3 regions of the Pseudomonas tohonis genome follow, and region 3 is predicted to be linked to each of the others. Evidence: predicted binding sites of a transcription regulator. Region 3 holds the regulator's gene; each other region holds the start of a gene.

Region 1 (10,270 bases), 1.7 Mb from region 3:
GCACTCAGCCAGAACAACAGCGGAACCACTGCAGCGCCGGCCACGGCCAGCGTTGCCTGCATGCGGCCTCGCATGGTGAATTCAGCCAGTGCGCGCATGCGATCTATCCCTTGAAGCGTCGACTACCCGGTCTCAACGGCCGTGGCTGTCGGTGTAGGGCAGCAGGGCCAGGTAGCGGGCGCGCTTGATAGCGGTAGCCAGCTGACGCTGATACTTGGCTTTGGTACCGGTGATACGGCTAGGAACGATCTTGCCGGTTTCGGAGATGTACGCCTTCAGGGTGTTGAGATCCTTGAAGTCGATCTCTTTCACGCCTTCAGCGGTGAAACGGCAGAACTTACGACGACGGAAGAAACGTGCCATGAACTTGGCTCCTCAATAGATCCGTGGATTACTCGTCAGCGTTGTCGCTGTCGTTGTCGCTGTCATCGCCATCAACGGCGGAGTCAGTTTCAACGCGCTCACGGCGCTCGCGGCGCTCGTTGCGGTTTTCCTCGGCCTTGAGCATCTCGGACTGGCCGGTAACGGCTTCGTCGCGACGGATGACCAGGTTGCGCAGGACGGCATCGTTGTAGCGGAAGTTGTCTTCCAGCTCGGCCAGGGCCTTGCCGCTGCACTCGACGTTCAGCATCACGTAGTGAGCCTTGTGAACGTTGTTGATTGCATAGGCCAGTTGACGACGGCCCCAATCTTCCAGGCGATGAATCTTGCCACCGTCTTCTTCGATCAGCTTGGTGTAGCGCTCGACCATGCCACCAACCTGCTCGCTCTGGTCCGGGTGAACCAGGAAGATGATTTCGTAATGACGCATAAATGCTCCTTACGGGTTGTAGCCTGCCAACGATGTGGTCAGGCAAGGAGTGAATGTTTCGTTTTGGCTTGCCGGCGAGGAAGGCGCGCGAGCACCTGCCGGAGCGGCAAGGGGCGACATTCTAGAGAAGCGCCCGGGGCCGCGCAAGAATAATTGGTGAATATTTGAACAGTAGCTGCAAGCTGCAAGCTGCAAGCTGCAAGCTGCAAGCTGCAAGCTGCAAGCTGCAAGCTGCAAGAGCCTGGGGGATCGGAGGAGCGCGTCAACCCCTGGGCACGTCTGCTTTCGCAACCGGCACGCTAGATGGACCACGCTTCACCGGCCCACCTCTTCGGAGTCATGCCGAACACCGTTCCGCGTGGGTTTCGCTGCGCTCTACCCACCCTACGTACGGCAGCCCTCCCCGCTTGCCAGGCCGCTCTTACTTGTCGCTTGCGGCTTGACGCTTGGCGCTGCCCCTCTGACGCACCGCCTCGAACAGGCAGACGCCAGTGGCGACCGAGACGTTGAGGCTGCTGACGCTGCCGGACATCGGCAGCTTCACCAGGTAGTCGCAGTGCTCACGGGTCAGGCGGCGCATGCCTTTGCCTTCCGCGCCCATGATCAGCACGGTGGGGCCGGTCAGGTCCTGCTGGTAGAGCTCCTGCTCGGCCTCGCCGGCGGTGCCGACGGTCCACAGGCCCTTCTTCTGCAGTTTCTCCAGGGTGCGCGCGAGGTTGGTCACGGCGACCAGGGGGATCACTTCAGCGGCGCCGCAGGCCACCTTGCGCACGGTGGCGTTGAGGGTGGCGGACTTGTCTTTGGGCACGATCACCGCCAGGGCACCGGCGGCATCGGCGGTACGCAGGCAGGCACCGAGGTTGTGCGGGTCGGTCACGCCGTCGAGCACCAGCAGCAGCGGAGGCCCTTCGGCGCGCTCGAGCAGTTCGTCGAGCATGTTCTCACCCCAGACCTGGCTGGGGCTGACCTCGGCGACCACGCCCTGGTGGACGCCTTCGGCCCACTCATCCAGCTCGCGTCGATCCTTCTGCCCGACGGGCACGCGGAACTGCCCGGCCAGGTCGAGCAGCGCCTGGACGCGCGGGTCATGCCGGCTTTCCGCCAGCCATAACTGCTTGACCCGCTTGGGATGGTGACGCAACAGCGCTTCCACGGCATGCACGCCGTAGACCTTTTCCAACTCACTCATGGCTTGACCTTGGTTTTACTGCCGCCGGCGGCCTTCGGCTTGGGCGGTCCCTTGCGGTGTTTGCTCGGCTTGCCGGGCTTGCTCGCCGGCTTGGCCTTCTTCGGTTTCCCGCTGCCCGGCTTGCCGTCGCGATCCTTGGGAGCGGGGTCCTGGCCACCGGCACCGAAGGGCGCGCCCTTGGCGGGGCGGGACTGGCCCTTGCCAGCGGACGCCTTGCCGCCACGCGGCTTCTCGCCGCCCTGGCGGGCTTCGCTGAGCAGCGCCTGCTTCAGCGCGCGGCTGCGACTGACGTCGGTATTGCCGAGCATCTCCTCGGCCTGGGCGAGGATCTCCGGCGATACCGGGGGCAGCGCCTGGACCTTGCCGGCCTTGCTGCGGCGCGGCGCCACGGCGACGCCCGGGGCCACCTGCTCGGGCTCGGGGTTGCGCGCGGCCTTCTTCGCCAGCGCAGCAGGCTTGCTGCCCCGGCTGCGGGTCTTCGGCCCCTTGGCGGGCTTGACCTCCGGCGCGGGTGCTGATTTATCGGCGCCCCGTTTCTTGCGGCCGACCGGCGCGCTGAGCGCATTCTCGGCCAGCTCGAAGTCGATCTTGCGCTCGTCCAGGTCGACGCGTGCGATCAGCACTTCGATCGGGTCACCGAGACGGAAGCTGCGGCCAGTGCGCTCGCCGGAAAGGCGATGGTGGATCGGGTCGAAATGGTAGTAGTCGCCCGGCAGCGCGGTGACGTGCACCAGGCCTTCCACATAGATGTCGGTCAGCTCGACGAACAGGCCGAAACCGGTCACCGCGGAGATCACCCCGGGGAAGGTCTCGCCCACGCGCTCGCGCATGTACTCGCACTTCAGCCAGTTGGTGACGTCGCGGGTGGCTTCGTCGGCGCGGCGCTCGGTCATCGAGCACTGCTCGCCCAGCTTCTCCAGGGCGGCCTCGTCGTACGGATAGATGCGCGCCTTGGCCATGGCTGCAGCGCCGGCCCGCTTGACGTGCACGGTCTCGCGCTTGGAGCGGATCACGCTGCGGATGGCACGGTGCACCAGCAAGTCCGGATAGCGACGGATGGGCGACGTGAAGTGGGTGTAGGCGTCGTAGTTGAGGCCGAAGTGCCCCTGGTTGTCGGCGCTGTAAACCGCCTGGCTCAGGGAGCGCAGCATCACGGTCTGGATCAGGTGGTAGTCCGGGCGCCCACGGATGGTTTCCAGCAGGGCCTGGTAGTCGCTGGGGGTCGGTTCGCCCTTGCCGCGATTGAGGGTCAGGCCCAGTTCGCCGAGGAACAGGCGCAGCTTGTCCAGGCGCTCGGCCGGCGGGCCGTCGTGCACTCGGTAGAGCGAGGGGATGTCGTGGTCCTGCATGAAGCGGGCGGTGGCCACGTTCGCGCAGAGCATGCACTCCTCGATCAGCTTGTGGGCGTCGTTGCGCTGGGTCGGACGGATCTCGGAGATCTTGCGGTCGGCACCGAAGACGATGCGCGTTTCCTGGGTCTCGAAATCGATGGCGCCGCGCACCTGACGCGCCGCCAGCAGCACCTTGTAGAGCTTGTAGAGCTGCTGCAGGTGCGGAACCAGTTGTGGAAGCTGCTGGGCGAGCTGCTTGCCTTCGACCGAGTCGGGTGTCTCCAGCAACTGGCTGACCTTGTTGTAGGTCAGGCGCGCATGGGAGTGGATGACCGCCTCGTAGAACTCGTATCCGGTCATCTTGCCTGCGCGCGAGAGGGTCATCTCGCAGACCATGGCGAGGCGATCGACCAGCGGGTTCAGCGAGCAGAGGCCATTGGACAGCACCTCCGGCAGCATCGGGATGACTTTCTCGGGGAAATACACCGAGTTGCCGCGATTGGCCGCCTCCTCATCCAGCGCCGAGCCCACCTTTACATAGTGGGAGACGTCGGCGATGGCGACGAACAGGCGCCAGCCGCCACCCTTGCGGGCCTCGGCGTAGACGGCATCGTCGAAGTCGCGGGCATCTTCGCCGTCGATGGTGACGAGAGGCAGGTGGCGCAGGTCGATGCGCTTCTCCTTGTCCTTCTCGGCCACTTCCGGCTTGAGCTTGGCGGCTTCCTTGATCACGCCTTCGGGCCATTCATGGGGGATGTCGTAGCTGCGCAGGGCGACTTCGATCTCCATGCCGGGCGCCATGTAGTCGCCCAGCACCTCGACCACCTCGCCCTGGGCGACGCGGAAATTGCTCGGCCACTGCTCGATCTTCACCTGCACGAACTGCCCGTGCTTGGCGGCGCCCTGCTTGCCCTGGGGCACCAGGACTTCCTGCTGGATCTTCGGGTTGTCGGCGACCACGCGGGCGATGCCGCTCTCTTCGAAGAAGCGGCCGACCAGTGTCTCGTGGGCGCGCTCGATCACCTCGACCAGGGCGCCTTCGCGGCGGCCACGACGATCGAGGCCGGAGACACGCGCCAGGGCGCGGTCGCCGTCGAACACCAGGCGCATCTGCGCGGGGCTGAGGAACAGGTCGTCGCTGCCGTCATCGGGGATGAGGAAGCCGAAGCCATCGCGATGACCGCTGATGCGACCACGGATCAGGTCGAGCTTGTCGACCGGTGCATAGGTACCACGACGGGTATAGATAAGCTGGCCATCGCGTTCCATGGCGCGCAGGCGCCGACGCAACGCCTCCAGCTGATCCTCGGTGGTCAGACCGAACTCTTCAACCAGCTGCTCGCGGCTGGCCGGGGCGCCGCGCTCATCGAGTCGCTGCAGGATGAGTTCACGGCTGGGGATGGGGTTCTCGTACTTTTCCGCCTCGCGGGCGGCCTCGGGATCGAGGTTTTGCCAATCGGCCATCAGAGGGGATTCACCTTTTCATTCATAGTTATGTTTGCCATCTGTCTATTGAAGCGCGAAATCCGTTCAGCGGTCAGCTTTCATCCAAGAATAATTTTTTCACTGTCAGGGGTTTACAAGCAAAAAGTCGAACCGTATAGTTCGCGCCCACAGCGTTGCTGAGACGTTGTGAGTGCCCAGGTGGCGGAATTGGTAGACGCACTAGGTTCAGGTCCTAGCGGTGGCAACACCGTGGAAGTTCGAGTCTTCTCCTGGGCACCATTATTCAAGAAACCGAGTTCTTTGCTCGTTTTCTCGCTTAGAGGGTAGCAGCACACCCTGTCGACACGGTCGATCAAGTGCAGCAAAAAGTCGATGAGCGATCATCGCAATGTGCCCAGGTGGCGGAATTGGTAGACGCACTAGGTTCAGGTCCTAGCGGTGGCAACACCGTGGAAGTTCGAGTCTTCTCCTGGGCACCACTCTTCAACACAAAGCCGAGCTCTGCTCGGCTTTGTGCTTTCTGGCATCCAGGCATCAGGCCTTGAACTGACCGAGGCTGGACTTCAGCTGCGCAGCCAGACCATCGAGCACGCGCCCGCTGCTGGCGGTGGCCGCCACGGCCTCCGCAGCCAATCGCGCTTCGGCATGGATCACATCGACCCGCCCACGCACGGCATGTGCCCCTTCGGCCTGGTGCTCGGCTGCACGCGCGGCTGCACGAACCGCTTCGTGAACCCCTTCCACCGCCTGCTGCACGCTCTGCTGCAGGCGCTCGCTGTCACGCAGGGCGTCGATGCCTTCGGAGGCACGGGCGCGCGCCTGGGAGATGGCGGCCACCGCCTCCTTCGCACCCTTCTGCAACGCGCCGATATGCGCCTGGATATCGCCGGTGGACTGCTGGGTCTTGCTGGCCAGCGCACGCACCTCGTCCGCCACCACCGCGAAACCGCGACCACTCTCTCCCGCACGCGCCGCCTCGATCGCAGCATTGAGGGCCAGCAGGTTGGTCTGCTCGGCGATGCCATGAATGACCGACAGCACCACCTCGATCTGCTCGCTCTGCCGAGCCAGGCGCTCGATCACCTCGGCACCGTTCTGCACGCGCTCCTCCAGGGTCTCGATCAGGCCACCGACCTTGCGGGCGATGGCGGCGTTGTCCTGGGTCGCCTGGCGAATCTCGCCGACCTGCTGCAGTGCCGTCTGCATGGCCTGGCTCTCGGCCTGGGCCTCGGCGGTCATCTGCGCCAGGGCATCGAGACTGCCGGCCACCTCGTTGCGCTGGCGATCGGCCGCCGCCTCGGCAGCCAGGCTGCGCTCGGACAGCGAGCGGATCTCGCTGCCGGTGCGCACCGCCACATCACCCGCCTCGCGCACGATGGGCTGCAGCTTGTCGATGAAGCGGTTCACCGCCGTGGCCATCTCGCCCAGCTCATCGGTACTGTCCAGGCGCACGCGCCGGGTGAGATCCCCCTCGCCTGCCGCCAGGTCGTTCAGGGCCGCGATCAGCAGGCGCAGGCGGTTGACCACGCGATGGCCGAGCACCACGGCGAGCACCAGCAGCACGCCGAGCCCGACCAGCACCAGGGCCAGACCGATGCGCCAGCGCAGCTCGTGGGCAGCGTCTTCGACGGTCTTCTGGGTGCCGGTGCTCATGCCATTGGCCGCCTCCTGGGCGGACTTGAGCCGCGCGGTCAACACCGCGGTGCTGTCGGTCGCTGCGCCGGACAGGCTCTGCCCCACCAGCTCGCCTCCGCTGGCGATCAGCGCACTGAAGCGGGAGTCCAGGGCCTTCAGCTGATCCTCGATGGTGGCGGTGGACACCCCCAGGCGCACCTTGCCGATCTCCACGCCGTTGGGGCTGATCGAGGCCTCGACCATGTACACGGACGGGTCGCTGGCAGCGGCGTTGAGCACCTTGTCCAGCGCGCGCTCGCCCTGCCCCTTGGCCAGCAGCCCCTTGATCGCGGCGTTCTCGCGATTGAGGTAGCGCGTGAGGTGCTGGCCCTGGGCATCGTCATAGACCACGAAAAGCACATTGGGATTGCGCTGGGCGCGGCGGGCAAATTCGGAAAGCGTCGGGATGTCGTTGTCCCACATGGCGCGCGGCGCGACGGCGGCGAGCAATTGGGCGAGATCGGTGGCGGAGGCCTTGAGGTTCTCCTCCAGCGTGGAGCGCAACTGACCCTGCTCCGCCTTGAGGCGCTCGGAGAGGGACGCACTCAGGCGCTCGCGGGTCTTGCTGGAGAGGCTGGTCAGGCTGCCGGAGACTTCCCGCCCGGCCTGCTCCAGTTCGCCCGACAGGCGGCGGGTGTCATCACCCAGGCGCCGACCGAGGTCCTCGACCAGCGAGTCGACCGTGCCCCGAGTCAGGGCAACAGCCACCACCACCTGCACCAACAGGGAGACGCCGAGGGCGATGAAAACAGGCCGCAACAGGCGGCTTCTGAGCAGGGAAAGAATGGCGGACACGACGATGCTCCTCTACGACCGTTCTTCTTTAACGGCGACTTCAGGGATTTATAGAGCTCCAGCAAGGGCCATGCCGCAATATTTTCTTGCGCCCATGAAAAAGGGCCGCACGAGGCGGCCCTTTTCGAGTCAGGCGACTCAGGCGTACGGGTGGCGCAGGACGATGGTTTCGTTGCGATCCGGCCCGGTGGAGATGATGTCGATGGGCGCACCGACCAGCTCCTCGATGCGCTTGATGTAGGCACGGGCGGCCGCCGGCAGCTCTTCGAGCGACTTCACGCCAACGGTGGACTCGCTCCAGCCCGGCATGTCTTCGTAGACCGGCTGCAGGCCGATGTAGCTGTCGGCGTCGGTCGGCGCATCGACCATCACGTCACCGTTCTGGTCCTTGTAGCCAACGCAGATGCGGATGGTCTCAAGACCGTCGAGCACGTCCAGCTTGGTCAGGCACAGGCCGGAGATGCTGTTGATCTCGATGGCACGACGCAGGATGACGGCATCGAACCAGCCGCAACGACGGGCGCGACCGGTGGTGGAGCCGAACTCGTGGCCGCGCTTGGCCAGGAAGGCACCGGTCTCATCGAACAGCTCGGTGGGGAACGGGCCGGAACCCACGCGGGTGGTGTAGGCCTTGGTGATGCCCAGGATGTAGTCCAGGTAGAGCGGACCGAAGCCGGAACCGGTGGCGGTGCCGCCCGCAGTGGTGCTGGAGCTGGTCACATAGGGATAGGTGCCGTGGTCGATGTCCAGCAGCGAGCCCTGGGCACCTTCGAACATGATGTAGGCGCCCTGCTTGCGCAGCTCGTGGAGTCGGGCGGCGACGTCGGTGATCATCGGCTCCAGCAGGTCGGCGTAGCCCAGGGCCTCGTCGAGGGTCTTCTGGAAATCGACGGCCGGTTCCTTGTAATAGTTCTGCAGGACGAAGTTGTGGTAGTCCAGCAGCTCGCCGAGCTTGGCGGCGAAGCGCTCGCGGTGGAACAGGTCGCCGATACGCAGGCCGCGACGGGCCACCTTGTCCTCATAGGCCGGGCCGATACCGCGGCCGGTGGTGCCGATCTTGGCATCGCCACGGGCCTTCTCGCGCGCCTGGTCGAGGGCGACGTGGTACGGCAGGATCAGGGTGCAGGAGGGGCTGATGCGCAGGCGCTCGCGCACCGGCACGCCCTTCTCCTCGAGCTTGGTGATCTCGCGCATCAGCGCATCCGGCGCGACGACCACGCCGTTGCCGATCATGCACTGCACGTTCTCGCGCAGGATGCCGGACGGGATCAGGTGGAGCACGGTCTTCTCGCCGTCGATCACCAGGGTGTGACCGGCATTGTGGCCGCCCTGGTAGCGCACGACAGCGGCTGCCTGATCGGTCAACAGGTCGACGATCTTGCCTTTGCCCTCATCACCCCACTGGGTGCCCAGGACCACGACATTCTTACCCATAACACTTGTCCTCTTCGGAAGCTCGATGCCGGCAACGGCCGGCGGGAAAACCTTTAGGAAACCAGGGGCGCAACCTGCCAGCGCCCGTCACGCAGGCACAGCTGGCGGTCACAACCCACCTCCTGCGCACTGTCCACATCCTGACCCGGCAATGCCTGGACCACGCGCTGACCTTCGCTGCGCAGACGCTTCACGGCCTGCCAAAGGTAGACGTCATGGACGTCGGGCGCCCAGATTCCGGTCGGGGCCTCATCCAGCTCCATCCGCCCCAGGGTGACCAGGGTCTTCAGGTCGGTGGAGAACCCGGTCGCCGGACGGGCGCGACCGAAATCGGCGCCGATGTCGTCATAGCGACCACCCTGGGCGATGGACTGGCCCTCGCCCGGCACGAAGGCGGCGAAGACCACGCCCGTGTGGTAGTGGTAACCACGCAGCTCGCCCAGGTCAAAATACAGGGGCAGCTCGGGGTAGCGGAGTTCCAGCTCGTCGGCGATGGCGATCAGCTCGTCGAGCGCGACATGCACCTCGTCCGGCGCATCCATCAACACACCCTGGGCAAGCTCCAGGACCTGGCGATCGCCGCAGAGCTCGGCGAGCGCGCGCAGCATGGAAGCCAGCTCGCCGGGCAGGGCCTCGGTCAGCTCGGCCACCTCGTCGACGGCCTTGCGCTGCAGGGCGTCGAACAGCTGCTGCTCCACTTCGCCGGACAACTCGGCGGCACGGGCGAGGCCACGGTAGATACCGACATGCCCGAGGTCCATGTGCACGTCGGGCACATCGGCAAGCTCAAGCATCTCCAGCATCAGGCTGATGACTTCCACGTCGCTGGCCGGGCTGGCGTCGCCATAGAGTTCGGCGCCAAGCTGGATCGGGCTGCGCGAGGTGGAAAGCGCGCGCGGCTTGGCATGCAGGACGCTGCCGGCGTAGCACAGGCGGTTGGGCCCTTCACGGCGCAGGGTATGGGCGTCGATGCGCGCCACCTGCGGCGTGATGTCGGCACGGAAGCCCATCAGGCGGCCGGATTGCGGGTCGGTCACCTTGAAGGTGCGCAGGTCGAGGTCCTGGCCGGCACCGGTCAGCAGGGACTCGAGGTATTCGATGTGCGGGGTGACCACGAAGTCGTAGCCCCAGCGCTGGAACAGGTCCAGCACCTGGCGGCGGGCTGCTTCGATGCGCGCCGCTTCGGGCGGCAGTACTTCTTCGATTCCATCTGGCAGCAGCCAGCGATCTACCGTTGCCATTACGCCATTCCCCTCTCAGCCGGGCGGCAAGCCTTCAGTGAAGCAGATACAGGAGGCCGGTCCCCAGCAACATGCTGGCGAGGCCCATGAGGCGAAGCTGGCGGTCCTTCAACCCTGCCAGCCCGTGCACCGCGGCGCGCCAACGGCGCGGATAGAGGAAGGGCAGGATGCCTTCCAGCACCAGCACGAAACAGAAAGCTATGCCGATTTCCTGCCACATGATTCTCGCGGACGCAAAAAAGCCGGGATTTCCCGGCTGACGCATGATACCACGTTTTCCCGGTGGGTCACCCCGACGGACAGGACCGTCCGCCGGGGAAAACCATCACTTGGCCTTGTTGAGGAACTG
Region 2 (10,270 bases), 320 kb from region 3:
AGCCGCCCAGCCAGGGTGCGGCGCCGCCGGTCTTCCACAGGTCGCCCGGCCAGGTCTTGCCCGCTTCGCCGCCGGAGATGCCGTTCTCGATCGCCTTGCCGTCCTTGTAGACGTAGCCCATGTGGCCTTCCACGGTGGGGCGGCTCCACAGCAGGTTGCCGGTTGTGGGGTCATAGGCCTCGATCTTGCCGACCACGCCGAACTCGCCGCCGGCGACGCCGGTGATCAGCTTGCCCTTGGCGATCAGCGGTGCGGCGGAGATGGAGTAGCCGGCCTTGTAGTCGGCCACGGTCTTCTTCCACACCACCTTGCCGGTGTCCTTGTTCAGCGCCACCAGCTTGGCGTCGAGGGTGCCGAAGATCACCAGGTCGCCGTACAGGGCCACGCCCCGGTTGATCACGTCGCAGCAGGGCATGACGCCGTCGGGCAGGCGCGCGTCGTACTGCCAGAGCTTCTTGCCGGTGCGCGCGTCGGCGGCGAACACCCGCGAGTAGGAGGCGGTGACGTACATCACGCCGTCCTTGATCAGCGGCTGCGCCTGCTGGCCGCGCTGCTTCTCGCCACCGAAGGACAGCGCCCAGACCGGGCGCAGTTCCTTGACGTTGTCGGTGTTCAGCGTGTCCAGCGTGCTGTAGCGCTGGCCCTGCTGGTTGAGGCCGTTGACCACGATCTGGTCATTGCGCTTGCCGGCATCGCTGATGTCCTGGTCGGTGACGCCCGCCCAGGCAGACAGGCTGGCGAGGGTCATGGCGGCGAACAGCGCCGTGCGGACGAAAGGCTGGGTGAAACCGGTGGGGTTCATTGCGGCTACCTCTGCGGGCTTGTTGTTGTCATCCGGGAAAATTTCCCGGTCTGCCGCGAATTCTTGGTTCGCCCGCCCTCCCCGCCAATTCACCTCAGTGCGGAGATTCGTAGTTCCTTGGTAGCAATACCGGGCCGCACGGTTCGAGGGGCGCAAGGGGAGGCACAGGGTGGGCGTGGGTGAGTGGGTGGGCGTAGGGTGGGCTTCAGCCCACCGCTGCCAGGCCCAGGCACCGAACGATCGGGCATGACGACGTGCCCCCACCCGACTCCGTCTGGTGGAGGTAAGAAGCGACCTCCACCCTACGCCCCGGGGGTACGCCTGCGCGGGGTGGGAACGCAGAACAGCTAGGGTGGACGACGCTTAACCCGTCCAACCTGCGGAGCGCGTCGCGGCACCGCTGCGCCTCACTCAGCCAATGGCAGGCGCTCGCGCTCGTAGCGCGGGTAGAGATGGCTGACGCTGCGCACCAGCTCGTAGCGGGTCAGGCTGATGCCGGCGAAGCGCTCGGGGATGGGCGCGCGGATGAGTTCGTTCATTTCCGCGCCGCGCTTGGCGCCGTCACGCAACAGGCCGTCGAGCCAGCCGAGGTAGTCGCGCATCTGGGCGAAGATCGCATCGTCGCGGGCCACCGGGCCGTGGCCGGGCACCAGCAGTTTCCAGGGCAGCGCCTGGAGCTGGTCGAGGTCGGCGAGCCAGGTGTCCAGCCCCGGGCTGTTGGGGGTGGTGAGGGCGCGCTGGTAGAACAGAAGGTCGCCGCCGAAGAGCACGCCGGTGCGCTCGTCGAGGATCGCCAGGTCCGCCCCGGTGTGGCCGCGCAGGGCCAGCAGGCGCAGCGGGTGGCCGCCGATGGTAAGGGTACCGGGGGTGACGGCTTCGGTGGGCAGAAGCACCTCGGTGCCGCGCATCCAGTCGCCCACCAGGCGATACATGTTCTCGGCCATGGCATCGCCCTGCTGGCGCAGCAGTTCGGTGGTGCCGGGCAAGGCGGCGATGGGCACGTCGGCGAAGGCCTGGTTGCCCAGCGCGTGGTCCGGGTGGTGGTGGGTGATCAGCACCCGGACCACCGGCTGCGGGGTGACCCGCGCGATGGCCTGGCGCATCGCCTCGCCGTAGCGCCTGGAGGGGCCGCTGTCGATCACCACCACGCCGTCGTCGGTGACGATGAAGGCGGTGTTGACCACGTTGCCGCCGTTGCCCGCCGCGAAGTTGTCGGTGCTGCCTTCCAGCAGCCAGGTGCCTTCGGCGATCTGCCGGGGTTGCAGGTGGTAGTCCAGCTCCGCGCGGGACAGCAGCGGCAGCACGACGAGGAAAACCAGCACGAGCAGGCGCATGCCTAGAGCCCTCCTTCGAATTCGTTGCCGTTGTTGTCGCGCAGCCACAGGCGCGCGCCTTCGTGGCCCTTCAGGTCCAGGCTGATGGTGGGGTTCTCGGCCACGGCCGGGAACAGCTCCAGGGTGGCCAGGGGCTTGCCGGCGGCGTCGCGCAGTTCGGCCTGGTTGAGGAAGAACTCGGGGATGCCGCCCACCAGGCCGTTGTCCATCGGGTGGTCGACGCGCAGGCGCAGGCGTTCGTCGTCACCCAGGGGGAAGCGCGCGGCGTGGATCTGCCCCAGGCGATCCTCCCAGCCGGGTTGCGCGCGCACCACGCTGGGCGCGGTGCAGCCGCCGCCGGCGGCATCGATCCAGGCCGAGCCGATGTGCCACACCCCGTCCTCGGTCAGCGCCGCCGCGCGGATCGGCGTGGCCTGCTCGATGCGGATGCGGATCGCCACCACCGGCAGCACGGCATCGCCGGGGCGGAAGTCGAACACCCGGGGAATGGGGTTGAGCTCGGCCCAGGCCATGACCCGCGTCACCTTGCCCGGTAGCGCCCGGGCGTCGACCTGGATCGGCACCTGACGGGCGTCCTCGGCGAAGGGCGGCGCAAGCAGCGCTACGCGGTCGTCGAAGACATAGGGCGCGCCACCGAGGATGCGCTGGTGGTGGAATTCCCACATCACCGAGGGCATCGGGTCCTTGCCCGGGTCGGGCGCGGCGAGGGCCTGGGCCCCCAGGCACAGCCCCAGCAGCAGCGTGTTCAGGTGGCGCATGGCGGTTCTCCCTGGCAGGCCGGGGCCCGCCTCATTGCACGTCCTGGTAGAGGCCGGGCAGCTCGTAGGTCAGCCCGTAGCGGGCGTAGAGGGCGGCCAGCCGGCCATCGCGGACCATCGCCTCCACCTCCATGTCCAGCGCGTTGGAAAGCTGGCGGTTGGACTCGTGCACCGCCATGCCGATGTCCCACAGGGGCTGGCCGAGGTTGGGGTAGGTGTTGTCGGAGGACTTCAGCGCCGGGTCGGCGGCCTCGTGCAGCAGCCACTGCAGCTCGCCGCGCAGGGCCATCACCGCATCCACCTCGGCGCCCTGCAGGGCGGCGAAGGCGGCGGCCGGGCTCGGGTAGTGGCGGGTGTTGGCGCTGAGCTGGCCGTTGAACACCGAGGTCAGGTAGAAGGACGGCACGCTCTCCAGCTCGACCCCGATGGGGTGCAGGCGGAACACGCCGATGCTGTCCACCACCGGCAGGCGCCGGGTGTCGTGCACCAGGTGCCAGCGCTCGCGCTGGTAGGGGGCGAAGATCACCACCTGCTCGTTGACCAGCTCGCCCACGTCGTTGCGCCGCGCCGTGTAGTCGCGGTCGTAGGGCACGCGCAGCATCACGTCCGCGAGCAATTTGGGGCGCAGGTAGTGGCCCTTCCAGATGTAGTTGCGCAGGTCGTCGTCGAGCTTCTCGCCGGGGATCACCCAGATCAGCTCGGCCTTGAGCCCCAGCGCTTCGGCCAGGGCATTGGCCAGGTCGACGTCGACGCCGCGCGCCTGGCCGTCCTGCTGGAAGCTGTAGGGCGGGAAGTTCTCGTAGACCGCGACCTTGAGCACCCCGGAGGCGACGATGTCGTCATAGGGGCGTACCTGCGCCTGCGCCAGCGGCAGGCACAGCAACCAGCACAGCAGGGCGAGCAGGCGCATGGCGATCACTCTTCGACGTGGACGCTTTCCAGGTAGGAGCGGATGGCCCAGAGCGCTTCCTGGCTGAGGAAGTCGGCCATCTTCGGCATGTACACCGCGCCGTCGCGCACCGCGCCGTTGATCACGCGCTCCTTGAACCACTCGTCGCCGTCGGCGCTGATTTCGAGCAGGCGCAGGTCGGGGGCGATGCCGCCGGACTTGGCTTCCAGGCCGTGGCAACGCGCGCAGTTCTGGTTGTAGGCCGAGGCGCCGATCTCCACCGCCAGGGCGTTCTTCTCATAGGGCGCGCGATAGGGGTTGGTATCGCGCCATTCCTTGCCCAGGGGCTCCAGGCCATCGGTATTGACGGCCTGCGGCACGACATCACCATGGGCCAGGGCAAGACCGGTGAGGCTCAGACCGGCAAGGAACATCAGGCCACGCAGGGCGTTGTGCTTATTCATGACTTCCATCCTCTTCGAGATGCTGGGCAAGGCGAACGCTCGGCAGGAGCGTGGTGACGAGGATGGTAAGGAGCGCCCGTGCAGGGCCGAATGCTGCTTTGGTGGCCGCGCCCTACTCCCTTGGTAGCAAGCCGGGCGGAGGTGTATCGAGGCGCTTTGGCAGCGGTTCCAAGTCATGCCCGCACTGGGAAGTTTTCCCGGCAAGCGCGGGAGTTTTTCCGTATCCCGCAGGCGGTGGCGCTTCCAGTATTCGAAGCGCCAGGACGCCAGGTGGCGCACTGGTCCACAACGACCACGGGAACCGCACACATGACAACAAGATCGCACCCCCAACCTGCCAGCCCGCTCAGCCTCGCCATCAAGGGCCTCCTGCTCGCCGGCGGCCTCGCCGCCAGCGCCGGCGCCTTCGCCGCCAACGTGACCTGGGAAGACATCGCCAACGACCATGTCTCGGTCAAGGACGTGCTGCAGTACGGCATGGGCACCAACGCCCAGCGCTGGAGCCCCCTGGCCCAGGTCAACGACCAGAACGTGTTCAAGCTGGTACCGGCCTGGTCCTACTCCTTCGGCGACGAGAAGCAGCGTGGCCAGGAATCCCAGGCGATCGTGCGCGACGGGGTGATCTACGTCACCGCGTCCTATTCCCGCGTGTTCGCCCTCGAAGCCAAGACCGGCAAGCGCCTGTGGGTCTACAACCACCGCCTGCCCGACGACATCCGCCCCTGCTGCGACGTGGTCAACCGGGGCGCCGCCATCTACGGCGACAAGATCTTCTTCGGCACCCTGGACGGCCGCCTGGTGGCGCTGAACAAGGACACCGGCAAGGTGGTGTGGAACAAGAAGTTCGGCGATCACACCGCCGGCTACACCATGACCGGCGCCCCAACCCTCATCAAGGACCAGAAGACCGGCAAGACCCTGCTGATCCACGGCAGCTCAGGCGACGAATTCGGCGTGGTCGGCCAGCTGTTCGCCCGCGACCCGGACACCGGCGAGGAAGTCTGGATGCGCCCCTTCGTCGAGGGCCACATGGGCCGCCTCAACGGCAAGGACAGCACCCCCACGGGCGATGTGAAGGCGCCCTCCTGGCCGGACGACAAGAACTCCCCCACCGGCAAGGTGGAAGCCTGGAGCCACGGCGGCGGCGCCCCCTGGCAGAGCGCCAGCTTCGACGCCGAGACCAACACCATCATCGTCGGCGCGGGCAACCCCGGCCCCTGGAACACCTGGGCACGCACCGCCAAGGGCGGTAACCCGCACGACTACGACAGCCTCTACACCTCCGGCCAGGTGGGCGTGGACCCGAGCACCGGCGAGGTGAAGTGGTTCTACCAGCACACCCCGAACGATGCCTGGGACTTCTCCGGCAACAACGAACTGGTGCTGTTCGACTACAAGGGCAAGGACGGCAAGACGGTGAAGGCCACCGCCCACGCCGACCGCAACGGCTTCTTCTATGTGGTCGACCGCACCAACGGCAAGCTGCAGAACGCCTTCCCCTTCGTCGACAACATCACCTGGGCCAGCCACATCGACCTGAAGACCGGCCGCCCGGTGGAGAACGAAGGCCAGCGCCCGCCGCTGCCCGAGCCGGGCCAGAAACACGGCAAGGCGGTGGAGGTCTCCCCGCCCTTCCTCGGCGGCAAGAACTGGAACCCCATGGCCTACAGCCAGGACACCGGCCTGTTCTACGTACCGGCCAACAACTGGAAGGAGGACTACTGGACCGAGGAGGTGAACTACAAGAAGGGCTCCGCCTACCTGGGGATGGGCTTCCGCATCAAGCGCATGTACGACGACCACGTCGGCAGCCTGCGCGCCATGGACCCGACCACCGGCAAGGTGGTGTGGGAGCACAACGAGCACCTGCCGCTGTGGGCCGGCGTGCTCGCCACCAAGGGCAACCTGGTGTTCACCGGCACCGGCGACGGTTTCTTCAAGGCCTTCGACGCGAAAACCGGCAAGGAGCTGTGGAAGTTCCAGACCGGCAGCGGCATCGTCTCCCCGCCCATCACCTGGGAGCAGGACGGCGAGCAGTACATCGGCGTGACCGTCGGCTACGGCGGCGCCGTGCCGCTGTGGGGCGGCGACATGGCCGAGCTGACCAAGCCGGTGGCCCAGGGCGGCTCGTTCTGGGTGTTCAAGCTGCCGAGCTGGGACAACAAGACCGCCAGCCGCTGACCCTCCCTGGCGCGCCTACGGGCGCGCCGACTCCCCGCCACGCACCAGGAGCCGCCATGAACTACCTGCCCATGTTCCTCCCCCTGCTGATGCTGGTCGTCGGGCTCGCCTGGGCCCAGGCCCCCGCCCCGCAAGCCGAAGCCGCCCCGGACGCCGTCAAGGTGATCGACGGCTGCCGCCTGGAGCCGGAGAGCCAGTGTCCCGGCGCCGACCTGCGCAATGCCGACCTGCGCAACCTCGACCTGCACAGGATCAACCTCGCCGGGGCCGACCTCTCCGGCGCCGACCTGCGCCACGCCAACCTCGACCTGGCCAACCTGGAGAAGGCCCAGCTGGTGGGCACCAACCTGACCCGCGCCAGCCTGCAGCAGAGCAACCTGCGCCTGGCCGACCTCAGCAACGCACGCCTCGTGGCGGTACAGGGCTGGGGGCTGTTCGGCCAGGGCGCGCAGTTCAAGGGCGCCGACCTGACCGCCGCCTACCTGGAATTCGCCCGCCTCTCCGGCGCCAGGCTGCACGATGCCAACCTCAGCGCCGCCGACCTGGAAATGACCTGGCTCAGCCGCGCCGACCTCAAGGGCGCCCACCTCAACGACGCCAACCTGCAGGAAGCCAAGCTGGGCGACGCCAACCTGGAGAACGCCGACCTCAGCGGCGCCCGCCGCCACTACGCGTCGTTCCAGGGGGTGAACATGGAAGGCTGCCGGGAATGCCCCGTCGACTGGGAAAAATGATGACCAAGCGGAGCGCGTCTACACTTTTCAAGCCGCGCCCCGTCGAATTTCTCGCCAGCCCCTTAAGAAAGTACCGGCAGGGCCGATGCGCTGACCAAGCAGTTCCATACTCTCAGCCAACGGGTTCCGACCATGTTCAACACGCGCTTGAAAAAGGAGCTGGAGCACCTTCGGGAGGAAAACGCCCGGGCCCAGCAGATCAAGGAATCCATCTTCCAGGAAATGCTGGTGATGGAGATCGACCTCCAGGGTCGCATCCTGTCCGTCAACGATAACTTCCTCGATGTGCTGCAGTACCGCCCTGAGAATGTCATCGGCCGCACGCTCGAAGAGCTCATCCCACAGACCTTCCACCGCGACCCCAACTACCAGAAGATGCGCCAGGGCCTGGCCAACGGCGAGCACTTCAACGGCGCGTACCGGCTGCTCCGGGGCGACGGCCGCGAGGCCTGGCTGCGCTGCATCTGGCAACCGATCCGGGACGGGCGCGGGCAGATCCAGAGCATCGTGGTCTGCGCCAACGACCTGACCCGGACCATCGAGACCGCCAAGGAGCACGAGGGCCTCATCAACGCCCTGCTGCGCTCCACCGCCGTCATCGAGTTCAACCTCAAGGGCGAGGTGCTCAACGCCAACCACCGCTTCCTCGACGCCATGGGCTACCGCCTGGAGCAGATCAAGGGCAAGCACCACAGCGTCTTCTGCGAGCCGGAGGAGTCCAGCTCCCCCGCGTACCGGGAGTTCTGGGCCAAGCTGCTGCGCGGCGAGTTCGTCGTCGGCCGCTTCAAGCGCATCGACGCCCACGGCCGCGAAGTCTGGCTGGAGGCCTCCTACAACCCGGTGCACGACACCAACGACCAGCTCTACAAGGTGGTGAAGTTCGCCACCGTGATCACCGACCAGGTGAACCAGGAGCAGGCCGTCGCCGAGGCGGCGAACATCGCCTACAGCACCTCCCAGCAGACCGACGCCACCGCGCAGAAGGGCGCCTCGGTGGTCAGCCAGACGGTCAACGTCATGCGCCTGATCACCAACCAGGTGCAGGAAGCGGCCGAAGGCATCGAGGCGCTGGACAAGCAGTCGCAACTGATCAGCTCGATCATCAAGACCATCAGCGGCATCGCCTCGCAGACCAACCTGCTGGCCCTCAACGCCGCCATCGAGGCGGCCCGCGCGGGCGAGCAGGGCCGCGGCTTCGCCGTGGTCGCCGACGAAGTGCGCCAGCTCGCCGGGCGCACCAGCCAGGCGGCCGAGGAAATCGTCGAGGTCGTGCAGCAGAACCAGAGCCTGGCCCAGGCCGCGGTGGACAGCATGTCCAGCAGCCGCCAGCACGCCGAGGAGGGCCTCAACCTGGCCAACGAGGCGGGCTCGGTGATCGTCGAGATCCAGGACGGCGCCCAGCGCGTGGTCAGCGCCGTGGGGCAGTTCGCGAGTCAATTGAAGGGGTGAACCCGATGGCGATTAGACATTCACGTTCTTAGAACGTGGCTTTGCTTTCGACTCCTGGAAGGAGCGCACGATCAGACCTCGGCGCATACGGCCGGCGCTCACTCCGGACGTAGGGTGTGCTGCGCGCACCTCGGGCTCGCCGGAAGCACCCTGCGGCACGCGCCATCCGTAGGACGTGGTTCCCCACCTCCATATGGGATGGCTCTGTCTGCGTTAAGTGTTGCTGGAAAGTTTTTGGCCAAGCCGATTGCCGAGTTTTGCTGATGGTTTCTGTTTCGCCCCCCCGGGCGAGTCACTTTTCTCAATCGCCAGAAAAGTAACCAAAAGCGCTTGCCCCTCCATACGGGTCTGGCTTCGCCAGACTCCCCTCGCTCCATCATCGTTTCAGCGGCACGGCGTAACGGGCCATCCATGGCCCGGTACGCCTCTCGCGACATCCATGTCGCTCAACCCCTGAAACGACGATTGCGCTCGGCCTCCTGAAAGGGGCGTTTGGCCGCTGCTCCAACCTCCTCGCCAACAGCTTCATCGGTGTGCGCATCACGCTCGGGGCGCAATGGCTTGCGTGGCGTAGAGCGAAGCGAAACCCACGCGGTAGCGACAGGGCAGGCAGAGCCCATGCATTCTCGCCTACACCGGTGAAGCTGCAGGGCGCCCTGCCCCCTCACCCCACCCGCAACACCCCGGTATCGATGGCCAGGTGCACCAGCTCCGCCTGGGAGCTGACCTGCAGCTTGTTCTTCAGCATCGTCAGGTAGTTGGACACCGTCTTGGCGCTGATGCACAGGTGCTCGGCGATGCTGCGCGCGGGCATGCCGCGGGCGAGCATGGTGAAGATCTCCAGCTCGCGCTGGGTCATGCCGGAGAGACGCGGGTCGCCGGCCTGGTGCGCCGGGTGGCAGGCGAGCTGGGTGGCCAGGGGCTGCTCGATGTAGGCGTGCCCGGCGAGGATGCGCCGCACCGCCTCCACCAGCACCTCGGGCGCGGAGTTCTTGGTGATGTAGCCGGCGGCACCGGCGTCCAGCGCCTGGCGTACAAGGGGCAGCTCGTCGTGCATGCTGAAGAACAGCACGCGCAGCTGCGGCAGGCGCTGGCGCAGCCGGCGGGTGGTCTCCAGGCCGCTGATGCCCGGCAGCGAGAGGTCCATCACCACCAGGTTGGGGATGCTGTCCTGCACCAGTTGCAGGGCCTGCTCGCCACTAGCCGCCTCGCTCACCTCCACCTCGGGCAGCAGGCCGCGCAGCAGGCTGGCGTAGCCCTGGCGCACCACGGAATGGTCGTCCACCAGCAGGATCTTCATCGCAGGTTCTCCAGGTTGTTCAGGCTTCGCCCAGGGGAATGCTCAGGCGCACCAGCCAGCCACTGCCGGCACGGGTGCGCAGGCGCAGGTCGCCGCCCAGGCAGCGCGCCCGCTCCAGCATGGAACGCAGGCCGATGCCGGGCCGTGGCGGCTGCACGGCACCACGGCCGTTGTCGCCCACCAGCAGGCGCAGGCGTCGGCCGCGGCGCTCCAGGCGCACGCTCACCGCACTGGCGTCGGCGTGGCGGGCGATGTTGGTCAGGGCTTCCTGCAGCAGGCGGTAGAGATGGGCCTGGTCGGCGGCGGGCAGCACCGGCAGGTCCTCGCCCAGGTGCAAGGTGCAGTCGACGCCCTGGGCG
Region 3 (10,270 bases):
TCAAAAGATTGAATGGGCGAGGGCTGTGTTTCGCCATTGCGTGAGGGTAGAGATTTGGATCGTTCGCAACTGATCGGCAACGTGCGCGGCAACTTCGCCAGCCTTTCCAAGGGCAACCTGGGGGTGCCGCTGCTGGTGCTGATCATGCTCGGCATGATGACGTTGCCGGTGCCGCCGTTCCTTCTGGACGTGTTCTTCACCTTCAACATCGCCCTCTCCATCGTGGTCCTGCTGGTCAGCGTCTACGCCCTGCGCCCGCTGGACTTCGCGGTCTTCCCCACCATCCTGCTGGTCTCCACCCTGCTGCGCCTGGCATTGAACGTGGCGTCCAGCCGCGTGGTGCTGCTCCACGGCCAGGACGGCCACGATGCCGCGGGCAAGGTGATCCAGGCCTTCGGTGAGGTGGTCATCGGCGGCAACTACGTGGTCGGTGCGGTGATCTTTGCGATCCTGATGATCATCAACTTCGTCGTGGTCACCAAGGGTGCCGGGCGTATCTCCGAGGTGAGCGCGCGTTTCACCCTGGACGCCATGCCCGGCAAGCAGATGGCGATCGACGCCGACCTCAATGCCGGCATCATCGACCAGGTCGAGGCCAAGAAGCGCCGCGCCGAAGTCTCCCAGGAAGCCGACTTCTACGGTTCCATGGACGGTGCCAGCAAATTCGTCCGCGGTGACGCCATCGCCGGCCTGCTGATCCTGTTCATCAACCTGATCGGCGGCATGGCCATCGGCATCATCCAGCACGGCCTGACCTTCGGCGACGCCGGGCGCATCTATTCCCTGCTGACCATCGGTGACGGCCTGGTGGCGCAGATCCCCTCGCTGCTGCTGTCCACCGCCGCCGCGATCATGGTGACCCGCGTTTCCAGCTCCGAGGACATGGGCCAGCAGGTCAACCGCCAGATGTTCGCCTCGCCCAAGGCCCTGGCCGTTTCCGCCGCCATCCTCATCGCCATGGGCCTGGTCCCGGGCATGCCCCACGTGTCCTTCCTCGGCCTTGGCCTGATCGCCGCCGGCGGTGCCTGGTGGATCTGGCGCAAGGGCCAGAAGGAGAAGGAGGTGGCCGTCCAGGAAGCGCAGCGCCAGCAGGAACTGCTGCCCGCCCAGCGCGCCCCGGAGACCAAGGAGCTGGGCTGGGACGACGTCACCCCGGTGGACATGGTCGGCCTCGAGGTCGGCTACCGGCTGATCCCTCTGGTGGACCGCAACCAGGGTGGCCAACTGCTCACCCGGATCAAGGGCGTGCGCAAGAAGCTGTCCCAGGAAATGGGCTTCCTCATGCCCTCGGTGCACATCCGCGACAACCTCGACCTGCTGCCCAACGCCTATCGCCTGACCCTGATGGGCGTCAGCGTGGCCGAGGCGGAGGTCTACCCGGATCGCGAGCTGGCGATCAACCCGGGCCAGGTATTCGGCACCCTCAATGGCATCGCCGCCAAGGATCCGGCGTTCGGCCTGGAAGCCGTATGGATCGATGGTAGCCAGCGCGACCAGGCGCAGTCCCTCGGCTACACGGTGGTGGACGCCAGCACCGTGGTCGCCACCCACCTCAACCAGATCCTGCACAAGCACGCCCACGAGCTGCTCGGGCACGAGGAGGTGCAGCAGCTCATGCAATTGCTGGCCAAGAGCTCGCCGAAGCTGGCCGAGGAACTGGTGCCGGGCCTGGTGTCGCTCTCGACGCTGCTCAAGGTGCTGCAGGCGCTGCTGCAGGAGCAGGTGCCGGTGCGCGACATCCGCACTATCGCCGAGGCGATCGCCAACGTCGCCCCGAAGAGTCAAGATCCCGCCGCTATGGTGGCGGCGGTTCGCGTGGCGCTCGCCCGCGCAATCGTGCAAAGCATTGTGGGACTAGAGCCGGAGCTGCCTGTGATCACCCTGGAACCCAGGTTGGAACAGATATTGCTCAGTAGCATGCAGAAGGCCGGGCAAGGCTCCGAGGATGGCATCCTCCTGGAGCCTGGCATGGCCGAGAAGCTGCAACGTTCCCTGGTTGAAGCGGCGCAGCGCCAGGAGATGCTCGGCAAGCAGGCCATCCTGCTGGTGGCCGGGCCGATCCGGGCGATGCTGTCGCGCTTCGCAAGGCTCGCCGTGCCAACCATGCACGTACTGGCCTACCAGGAAATACCGGACAACAAGCAGGTCACCATAGTCGCGACTGTGGGGCAGAACTAACCGAGGTCACAGGCCATGCAGGTCAAACGCTTCTTCGCTGCGGATATGCGCCAGGCCATGAAACTGGTGCGGGACGAACTGGGCGCGGATGCCTCCATCATCGGCACCCGTCGGGTCGCAGGTGGCGTGGAGATCACCGCCGCGCTCGACTATCCCATGCCGGCTCCCGCGCCGAGCAAGCCCAACCCGGCCCTCGAAGCCGAGCTGCGCCGCACCCAGGCCCGCATCGCCGAGGCCCACGCGGAGCTGAGCAACCGCGGTGGCCAGGCCGATGCCGGCAAGAACCGCCAGCTGATCGCCGACCGCTCGGAGCTGTCCCCGGAAAGCCTCGCCGCCGCCATGCGTTCGTCGCGCCTGGAGCGCCCGTCCGCCGCGCCGGTGGCCCCGTCTCCCGCCGCCGCTCCGGCCAGGCCCGCCGCGCCGGCCGCCGCCGACCAGCGCAGCCTGGACGCCATGCGTTTCGAGCTCAACGGCCTGCGTGAGCTGATCGAAGTACAACTCGGCTCCATCGCCTGGGGCCAGATGCAGAGCCGCCGCCCGCAGCAGGCCGGCCTCTGGCGTCGCCTGCAGCGCATGGGCCTGTCCGCCGAACTGTCGCGGGCGCTGATGGAGCGCGTCGCCTCGGTCAAGGACCCGCGCCAGGCCTGGCGCATGGTGCTCGCCCACCTGGCCCACGCCATCCGCACCCCGCAGCAGGAGCCGCTGGAGGAGGGCGGGGTGATCGCCCTGGTCGGCCCCGCCGGCATGGGCAAGACCACCACCCTGGCCAAGCTGGCTGCGCGCTACGTGCTCAAGTACGGCGCCCAGCAGATCGCCCTGGTGAGCATGGACAGCTATCGCATCGGCGCCCAGGAGCAACTCAAGACCCTCGGCCGCATCCTCAACGTCTCCGTGACCCACGTCGACCCGGGCCAGTCCCTGACCCAGGCCCTGGCACCCCTGGCGCGCAAGCGCGTGGTGCTGATCGATACGGCGGGCCTGCCGGCAGCCGATCCTGCGCTTAAAATGCAGTTGGAAACGTTGGCCAGCAGAGGGGTCAAAGCCAGGAATTATCTGGTGCTGGCTGCAACCAGTCAGAGCCAAGTGCTAAAGGCGGCCTACCATAGTTACAAGCGCTGCGGTCTTTCCGGCTGCATCCTGACCAAGCTCGACGAAGCGGCGAGCCTGGGAGAGGTTTTAGGACTGGCTATCGGCCAGCATCTCCCGGTAGCCTATCTCGCTGATGGGCCTAGGATTCCGGATGACCTGCAGGTGCCCCGCAGCCACCAGCTGGTGAGTCGTGCGGTCAGCCTGCAGACCCCGGAAGACCCCAGCGAAGAAGCCATGGCCGACCTCTTCGCCGGCCTGTACCAGAATCCGGCCCGCCGAGTCGGTTAGAACCCCCAGCCACTCCGGATGAGTGGCACGAGCCCGCCAAGTGGCCCAGTCGACGTGAGACAAGGTGTGATAAATGGGTAGTTTGCATCCCGTACAGGTGATTGCTGTGACCGGCGGCAAGGGTGGCGTCGGCAAGACCAATGTGTCGGTGAACCTCTCGCTGGCCCTCGCCGATCTCGGTCGCCGGGTGATGCTGCTGGACGCCGACCTCGGCCTGGCCAACGTCGACGTGCTGCTCGGCCTCACCGCCAAGCGCACCCTCGCCGACGTGATCGCCGGCGAGTGCGACCTGCGTGACGTGCTGCTGCAAGGGCCGGGGGGCGTACGCATCGTGCCGGCCGCTTCCGGCACCCAGAGCATGGTGCAGCTCTCGCCCATGCAGCACGCCGGCCTGATCCAGGCCTTCAGCGAGATCAGCGACAACCTCGATGTGCTGGTGATCGACACCGCCGCCGGTATCGGTGATGCGGTGGTCAGCTTCGTGCGTGCGGCACAGGAAGTGATAGTGGTCGTCTGTGACGAACCCACTTCCATCACCGACGCCTATGCTTTGATCAAGCTCCTCAAACGCGACTACGGCATGAGCCGTTTCCGCGTATTGGCCAACATGGCACACAGTCCACAGGAGGGTCGCAACCTCTTTGCTAAGCTGACAAAAGTGACTGATCGCTTCCTGGATGTGGCCTTGCAGTACGTCGGTGCGGTGCCCTATGACGAATCCGTACGCAAGGCCGTGCAGAAGCAGCGCGCGGTTTACGAAGCCTTCCCGCGCTCGAAGTGCGCCCTGGCGTTCAAGGCGATTGCCCAGAAGGTGGATAGCTGGCCCCTGCCGGCTAACCCACGCGGTCATCTGGAGTTCTTCGTCGAGCGCCTGGTGCAGCAACCGATCGCGGATTCGGCCATATGACACCCGCTAGTGGACTTCGTATGTACAACAAGGCACAGGCTAGGGATTCCCAGCACCAGTTGATCGAGCGCTACGCGCCGCTGGTCAAACGTATCGCCTACCACCTGCTGGGCCGCCTGCCGGCCAACGTGCAGGTGGAGGACCTGATGCAGGCCGGCATGATCGGCCTGCTCGAAGCCTCGAAGAAATACGATTCCAGCAAGGGCGCCAGTTTCGAGACCTACGCCGGCATCCGCATCCGCGGTGCCATGCTCGACGAAGTGAGGAAGGGGGACTGGGCACCACGTTCGGTCCACCGCAACACCCGGATGGTGAGCGATGCCATCCGGAAAATTGAGGCGAGAACCGGGCGAGACGCTAAAGATCAGGAAGTTGCGGCCGAACTTGGATTGAGTCTCGAAGATTACTACGGCATCCTGAGCGACACTTTGGGCAGTCGCCTGTTCAGCTTCGACGACCTGTTGCAGGACGGTGAGCATGGCGCGACGCACGAAGATACCGGAGTCACCCATCTCGAACCTTCGAATGATCTGGAAGACGAGCGCTTCCAGGCGGCGCTGGCTGACGCCATCGCCAATCTGCCGGAACGAGAGCGCCTGGTACTGGCGCTGTATTACGACGAAGAGCTGAATTTGAAGGAAATCGGCGAAGTGCTGGGGGTCAGTGAATCGCGTGTGAGCCAGTTGCACAGCCAATGTGCCGCGCGTTTGCGGTCGCGGCTGGGCGAATGGCGAGCACACTGATCGGCACGCCGGTTTTTCGATTGATCGACGCCCCCGTTATTCGGGGGCGTTTAGGACTGTACGGAGGTCGATTTGGACAAGAACATGAAAATCCTCATCGTGGACGATTTCTCGACGATGAGACGCATCATCAAGAACCTCCTGCGTGACTTGGGTTTCACCAATACCGCAGAGGCCGATGATGGCACCACCGCTCTACCCATGCTGCACAGTGGCAATTTCGATTTCCTGGTCACCGACTGGAACATGCCCGGCATGACCGGGATCGATCTGTTGCGCGCCGTGCGTGCCGACGAGCGCCTCAAGCACCTGCCGGTGCTGATGGTGACGGCCGAGGCCAAGCGTGACCAGATCATCGAAGCGGCCCAGGCCGGTGTGAATGGCTATGTGGTCAAGCCTTTCACCGCCCAGGTGCTCAAAGAGAAGATCGAGAAGATCTTCGAACGGGTCAACGGCTGATGCCAGTCGCGAGGACGCCATGGACCAGAAAGATTCCCAATCGGGAGACCTAGAGTCGACCCTGAAAAACCATGCGCGCGAGCTGGTCGAGACCCTTGAAAAAGGCAATTTCGGCGATGCCGTGCAACTCATCCACGAACTCAACAAGGTCCGTGACCGTGGGCTCTACCAGGAAGTCGGCAAGCTGACGCGCGAGCTGCACACCGCGATCGTCAACTTCCAGATCGACCCGCACCTGCCCCACGCCACCGAGGTCTCGCAGATCGCCGATGCCACCGATCGTCTCTCCTACGTGGTGAAGATGACGGAGAAGGCTGCCAACCGGACCATGGACCTGGTGGAGGAGAGCGCGCCGCTGCTCAACGGGCTGGGCGACGAAGCCCAGAGCCTGGGTGAGGAGTGGGGCCGTTTCATGCGTCGGGAAATTGGCGCGGATGCGTTCCGCGACCTGGCCAAGCGTATCGAGACCTTCCTTGCTCGCAGTCAACGCGACACCGAGCAGCTTTCGTCCAGAATGAACGACATCCTTCTCGCTCAGGACTACCAGGACCTGACCGGCCAGGTGATCAAGCGCGTTACCCAGTTGGTCACCGAAGTCGAGAGCAACCTGGTGAAACTGGTACTGATGGCCAGCGACGTCGATCGTTTCGCCGGCATCCAGCACGACCGTGCGGAGCTCGTGGCTGAAAAAGAAAAACAAAAAGAGCCTTCCAGGGGTGAAGGTCCGCAGATCAATGCCGATAAGCGTGATGATGTCGTGTCCGGTCAGGTCGATGTCGATGATCTGTTATCCAGCCTTGGATTCTAGGGAGCAACCGAATGAGCTTCGACGCCGATGAAGAAATCCTCCAGGACTTCCTGGTTGAGGCCGGCGAAATATTGGAGCAATTGTCCGAACAGCTGGTCGAGCTCGAGAGCCGTCCGGACGATATGGATCTGCTCAATGCCATTTTCCGCGGCTTCCACACGGTCAAGGGCGGTGCCGGTTTCCTCCAGCTGAATGCGCTGGTGGAGTGCTGCCACATCGCCGAGAACGTGTTCGACATCTTGCGCAAGGGCGAACGCCGCGTGACGGCGGAGCTCATGGACGTGGTCCTGCAGGCGCTGGACACGGTCAACGAGATGTTCAGCCAGGTGCGTGAGCGTGCCGAGCCGACGCCGGCCACTCCCGAGCTGCTCGCCGCCCTGGCGCGGCTGGCCGAGCCGGGTGGCGACGACGAGGAAGCGCCCGCCGCCGAGCCGGAGTACGAGCCCGAGCCTGAACCGGTCGCCGAGGCCGCTCCCGCCGCATCCGGCGACATCACCGACAGCGAGTTCGAGCAACTGCTGAACGTGCTCGACGCGCCTGCTGCCGAAAGCCCTGCATCTCCCGCGGCGGTCGCTGCCGGCAGCGACGAGATCAGCGACGACGAATTCGAAGCCTTGCTCGACCAGTTGCATGGCAAGGGCAAGTTCGTTGCCGAGCCGACCGAGGCCGCCGCACCGGCGAAGCCGGCCGCAGCCGCCCCCGCGCCTGCCGCACCGGTTGCCGGTGGGGGCGACGAGATCAGTGACGACGAGTTCGAAGCGCTGCTCGACCAGTTGCACGGCAAGGGCAAGTTCGCCGCGACGGAAGCCGCCGCACCGGCTGCCGCCGCGCCCGCCCCGCAGGCGGCTGCACCCGGCGCCGGCGACAACATCACCGACGACGAATTCGAAGCGCTGCTCGACCAGTTGCACGGCAAGGGCAAGTTCGTTGCCGAGGCTGCCGAGGTCGCGCCCGCCAAACCCGCGGCACCGGCCAAGCCCGCTGCCGCACCGGCCGCCAAGCCTGCTGCCGCCGCGAAGCCTGCGGCTCCGAAGGCCGCCGAGCCGCCCAAGCCTGCTGCCAAGCCCGCTGCGGCGCCTGCACCGGCGGCGGCCGACAAGGCCGCGTCTCCCGCCAGCGAAGCCGAGACCACGGTGCGCGTGGACACCGCGCGCCTGGACGAGATCATGAACATGGTCGGCGAGCTGGTGCTGGTGCGTAACCGCCTGGTGCGCCTCGGCCTGAACAGCGGCGACGAGTCCATGGCCAAGGCCGTGTCCAACCTCGACGTGGTCACCGCCGACCTGCAGACCGCCGTCATGAAGACGCGCATGCAGCCGATCAAGAAGGTCTTCGGCCGCTTCCCGCGCCTGGTCCGCGACCTGGCGCGCAACCTGAAGAAAGAGATCAACCTCGAGCTGGTGGGCGAGGAAACCGACCTCGACAAGAACCTGGTCGAAGCCCTGGCCGACCCGCTGGTCCACCTGGTGCGCAACGCCGTCGACCACGGCGTCGAGACGCCCGAGGAGCGCGAGGCCGCCGGCAAGCCGCGCACTGGCCGTGTGGTGCTCTCCGCCGAGCAGGAAGGCGACCACATCCTCCTGATGATCACCGACGACGGCAAGGGCATGGATGCCAACATCCTCCGCGCCAAGGCGGTGGAGAAGGGGTTGCTGGACAAGGACGCCGCCGACCGCCTTACCGATCTGGAGTGCTACAACCTGATCTTCGCCCCGGGCTTCTCGACCAAGACCGAGATCTCCGATGTCTCCGGCCGTGGTGTCGGCATGGACGTGGTGAAGACCAAGATTTCCCAGCTCAACGGCACGGTCAACGTGTTCTCGCAGAAGGGGCAGGGCTCGAAGATCGTCATCAAGGTGCCGCTGACCCTGGCGATCATGCCGACCCTGATGGTGATGCTGGCCAACCAGGCCTTCGCCTTCCCGCTGGTCAACGTCAACGAGATATTCCACCTCGACCTGTCGCGCACCAATGTGGTGGACGGCCAGGAAGTGGTGATAGTCCGCGACAAGGCACTGCCGCTGTTCTACCTCAAGCGCTGGCTGGTTCGCGATGCCGCCCACGAGGAACAGGGCGAAGGCCATGTGGTGATCCTCTCCGTGGGCACCCAGCGCATCGGCTTCGTGGTGGACCAGCTGGTCGGCCAGGAAGAGGTGGTGATCAAGCCCCTGGGCAAGATGCTCCAGGGCACGCCCGGCATGTCCGGCGCGACCATCACCGGTGATGGGCGCATCGCCCTGATTCTCGACGTGCCGAGCATGCTCAAGCGCTACGCGCGCCGCGGTTGATCGATTAGGCGGCCCGTCGGGCCGCCTGTTAGGAGTGTTTATGGCAGTCAAGGTTCTGGTGGTTGATGACTCCGGGTTCTTCCGTCGTCGCGTTTCGGAGATTCTGTCCGCCGACCCCAATATCCAGGTGATCGGTACCGCCACCAATGGCCGCGAGGCCATCGACCAGGCGCTGGCGCTCAAGCCGGACGTGATCACCATGGACTACGAGATGCCGATGATGGATGGCATCACTGCAGTGCGGCACATCATGCAGCGCTGCCCGACCCCCGTGCTGATGTTCTCCTCCCTGACCCACGAAGGCGCCCGGGTGACCCTGGACGCCCTGGACGCGGGTGCGGTGGATTTTCTGCCGAAGAACTTCGAGGACATCTCGCGCAACCCCGACAAGGTCAAGCAGTTGCTTTGCGAGAAGGTCCACAGCATCGCACGCAGCAACCGTCGCTACAGCAGCTACAGCCCGGCTCCGGCGGCCCCGACGCCGTCGCCGAGCCACGCCGCGCCCGCTCCGGCACCCTCGCGTCCCAGTGCCGGCGCTGCGCCTGCACCGGCCTCAAGCGCTGGCGGCTCCTCCAGCCCGAGCCCCAAGCGCAAGTCCTACAAGCTGGTGGCCATCGGTACCTCGACTGGCGGCCCGGTGGCCCTGCAGCGGGTGCTGACCCAGCTGCCCGGCAACTTTCCGGCGCCCATCGTCCTGATCCAGCACATGCCGGCCGCCTTCACCAAAGCCTTCGCCGAGCGCCTCGACAAGCTCTGCCGGATATCCGTCAAGGAGGCCGAGGACGGTGACGTGCTGCGCCCCGGCCTGGCGCTGCTGGCGCCCGGTGGCAAGCAGATGATGGTGGACGCGCGCGGCACCGTGCGCATCCTCCCCGGCGATGAACGCCTGAACTACAAACCCTGCGTGGACATCACCTTCGGTTCCGCGGCCAAGGCCTATAACGACAAGGTCCTGGCGGTGGTATTGACCGGCATGGGCGCCGATGGCCGTGAGGGCGCGCGCCTGCTCAAGCAGGGCGGCAGCCAGGTGTGGGCGCAGGATGAGGCCAGCTGCGTGATCTACGGCATGCCCATGGCCATCGTGAAGGCCAACCTGGCCGATGCCGTTTACGGGCTCGACGATATCGGCAGGCACATCGCCGAGGCGTGCCTGTAATGGAGAGCACGCTTCAATGGATGTACTGAGTCTCGTCGGGGTCATTCTCGCGCTCGTCGCGATCATCGGTGGCAACTACCTGGAAGGTGGGCACGCCGGGGCCTTGCTCAACGGCCCTGCGGCGCTGATCGTCATCGGCGGTACCCTCGGCGCGGCGTTCCTGCAGACCCCCATGAGCGTGTTCAAGCGCTCCCTGGTCGTCATCCGCTGGATCATCTTCCCGCCGCAGATCGACCTCGCCGGCGGCATCAACCGCGTGGTCGGCTGGAGCATGGCGGCGCGCAAGGAAGGCCTCCTGGGGCTCGAGCCCATCGCCGATTCCGAGCCCGACGCCTATGCCCGCAAGGGCCTCCA

The links. Region 3 encodes FliA, which starts transcription of late flagellar genes. Its sites were predicted from a motif close to CTAAAGTTTNNNNNNNNNNNGCCGNTAA; they were not measured.
Region 1: a site for FliA is predicted at 7,275-7,302, ahead of HSX14_RS27570 (methyl-accepting chemotaxis protein). Genes of this name have one in related genera too.
Region 2: a site for FliA is predicted at 7,224-7,251, ahead of HSX14_RS31435 (methyl-accepting chemotaxis protein). Genes of this name have one in related genera too.

What each region holds. Positions count from the first base shown of each region.
Region 1 covers NZ_AP023189.1:5,999,085-6,009,354, forward strand. The annotation lists gene HSX14_RS27535 (hypothetical protein) at 1-98, opposite strand, end outside; gene rpsR (30S ribosomal protein S18) at 133-363, opposite strand; gene rpsF (30S ribosomal protein S6) at 392-811, opposite strand; gene rlmB (23S rRNA (guanosine(2251)-2'-O)-methyltransferase RlmB) at 1,233-2,000, opposite strand; gene rnr (ribonuclease R) at 1,997-4,795, opposite strand; tRNA gene HSX14_RS27560 (tRNA-Leu) at 4,970-5,056, shown strand; tRNA gene HSX14_RS27565 (tRNA-Leu) at 5,170-5,256, shown strand; gene HSX14_RS27570 (methyl-accepting chemotaxis protein) at 5,312-7,246, opposite strand; gene HSX14_RS27575 (adenylosuccinate synthase) at 7,385-8,680, opposite strand; gene HSX14_RS27580 (ATP phosphoribosyltransferase regulatory subunit) at 8,734-9,921, opposite strand; gene HSX14_RS27585 (DUF2065 domain-containing protein) at 9,956-10,141, opposite strand; gene hflC (protease modulator HflC) at 10,247-10,270, opposite strand, start outside.
Region 2 covers NZ_AP023189.1:4,651,801-4,662,070, forward strand. The annotation lists gene HSX14_RS21030 (PQQ-dependent methanol/ethanol family dehydrogenase) at 1-802, opposite strand, end outside; gene HSX14_RS21035 (quinoprotein relay system zinc metallohydrolase 1) at 1,210-2,136, opposite strand; gene HSX14_RS21040 (quinoprotein dehydrogenase-associated SoxYZ-like carrier) at 2,139-2,894, opposite strand; gene HSX14_RS21045 (substrate-binding periplasmic protein) at 2,926-3,804, opposite strand; gene pedF (cytochrome c-550 PedF) at 3,810-4,247, opposite strand; gene exaA (quinoprotein ethanol dehydrogenase) at 4,557-6,428, shown strand; gene HSX14_RS21060 (pentapeptide repeat-containing protein) at 6,485-7,162, shown strand; gene HSX14_RS31435 (methyl-accepting chemotaxis protein) at 7,295-8,611, shown strand; gene HSX14_RS21070 (response regulator) at 9,276-9,911, opposite strand; gene HSX14_RS21075 (HAMP domain-containing sensor histidine kinase) at 9,931-10,270, opposite strand, start outside.
Region 3 covers NZ_AP023189.1:4,336,683-4,346,952, reverse strand. The annotation lists gene flhA (flagellar biosynthesis protein FlhA) at 55-2,178, shown strand; gene flhF (flagellar biosynthesis GTPase FlhF) at 2,194-3,555, shown strand; gene fleN (flagellar synthesis regulator FleN) at 3,629-4,462, shown strand; gene fliA (RNA polymerase sigma factor FliA) at 4,459-5,205, shown strand; gene HSX14_RS19620 (chemotaxis response regulator CheY) at 5,290-5,664, shown strand; gene HSX14_RS19615 (protein phosphatase CheZ) at 5,684-6,472, shown strand; gene HSX14_RS19610 (chemotaxis protein CheA) at 6,484-8,760, shown strand; gene HSX14_RS19605 (protein-glutamate methylesterase/protein-glutamine glutaminase) at 8,801-9,916, shown strand; gene HSX14_RS19600 (flagellar motor protein) at 9,933-10,270, shown strand, end outside.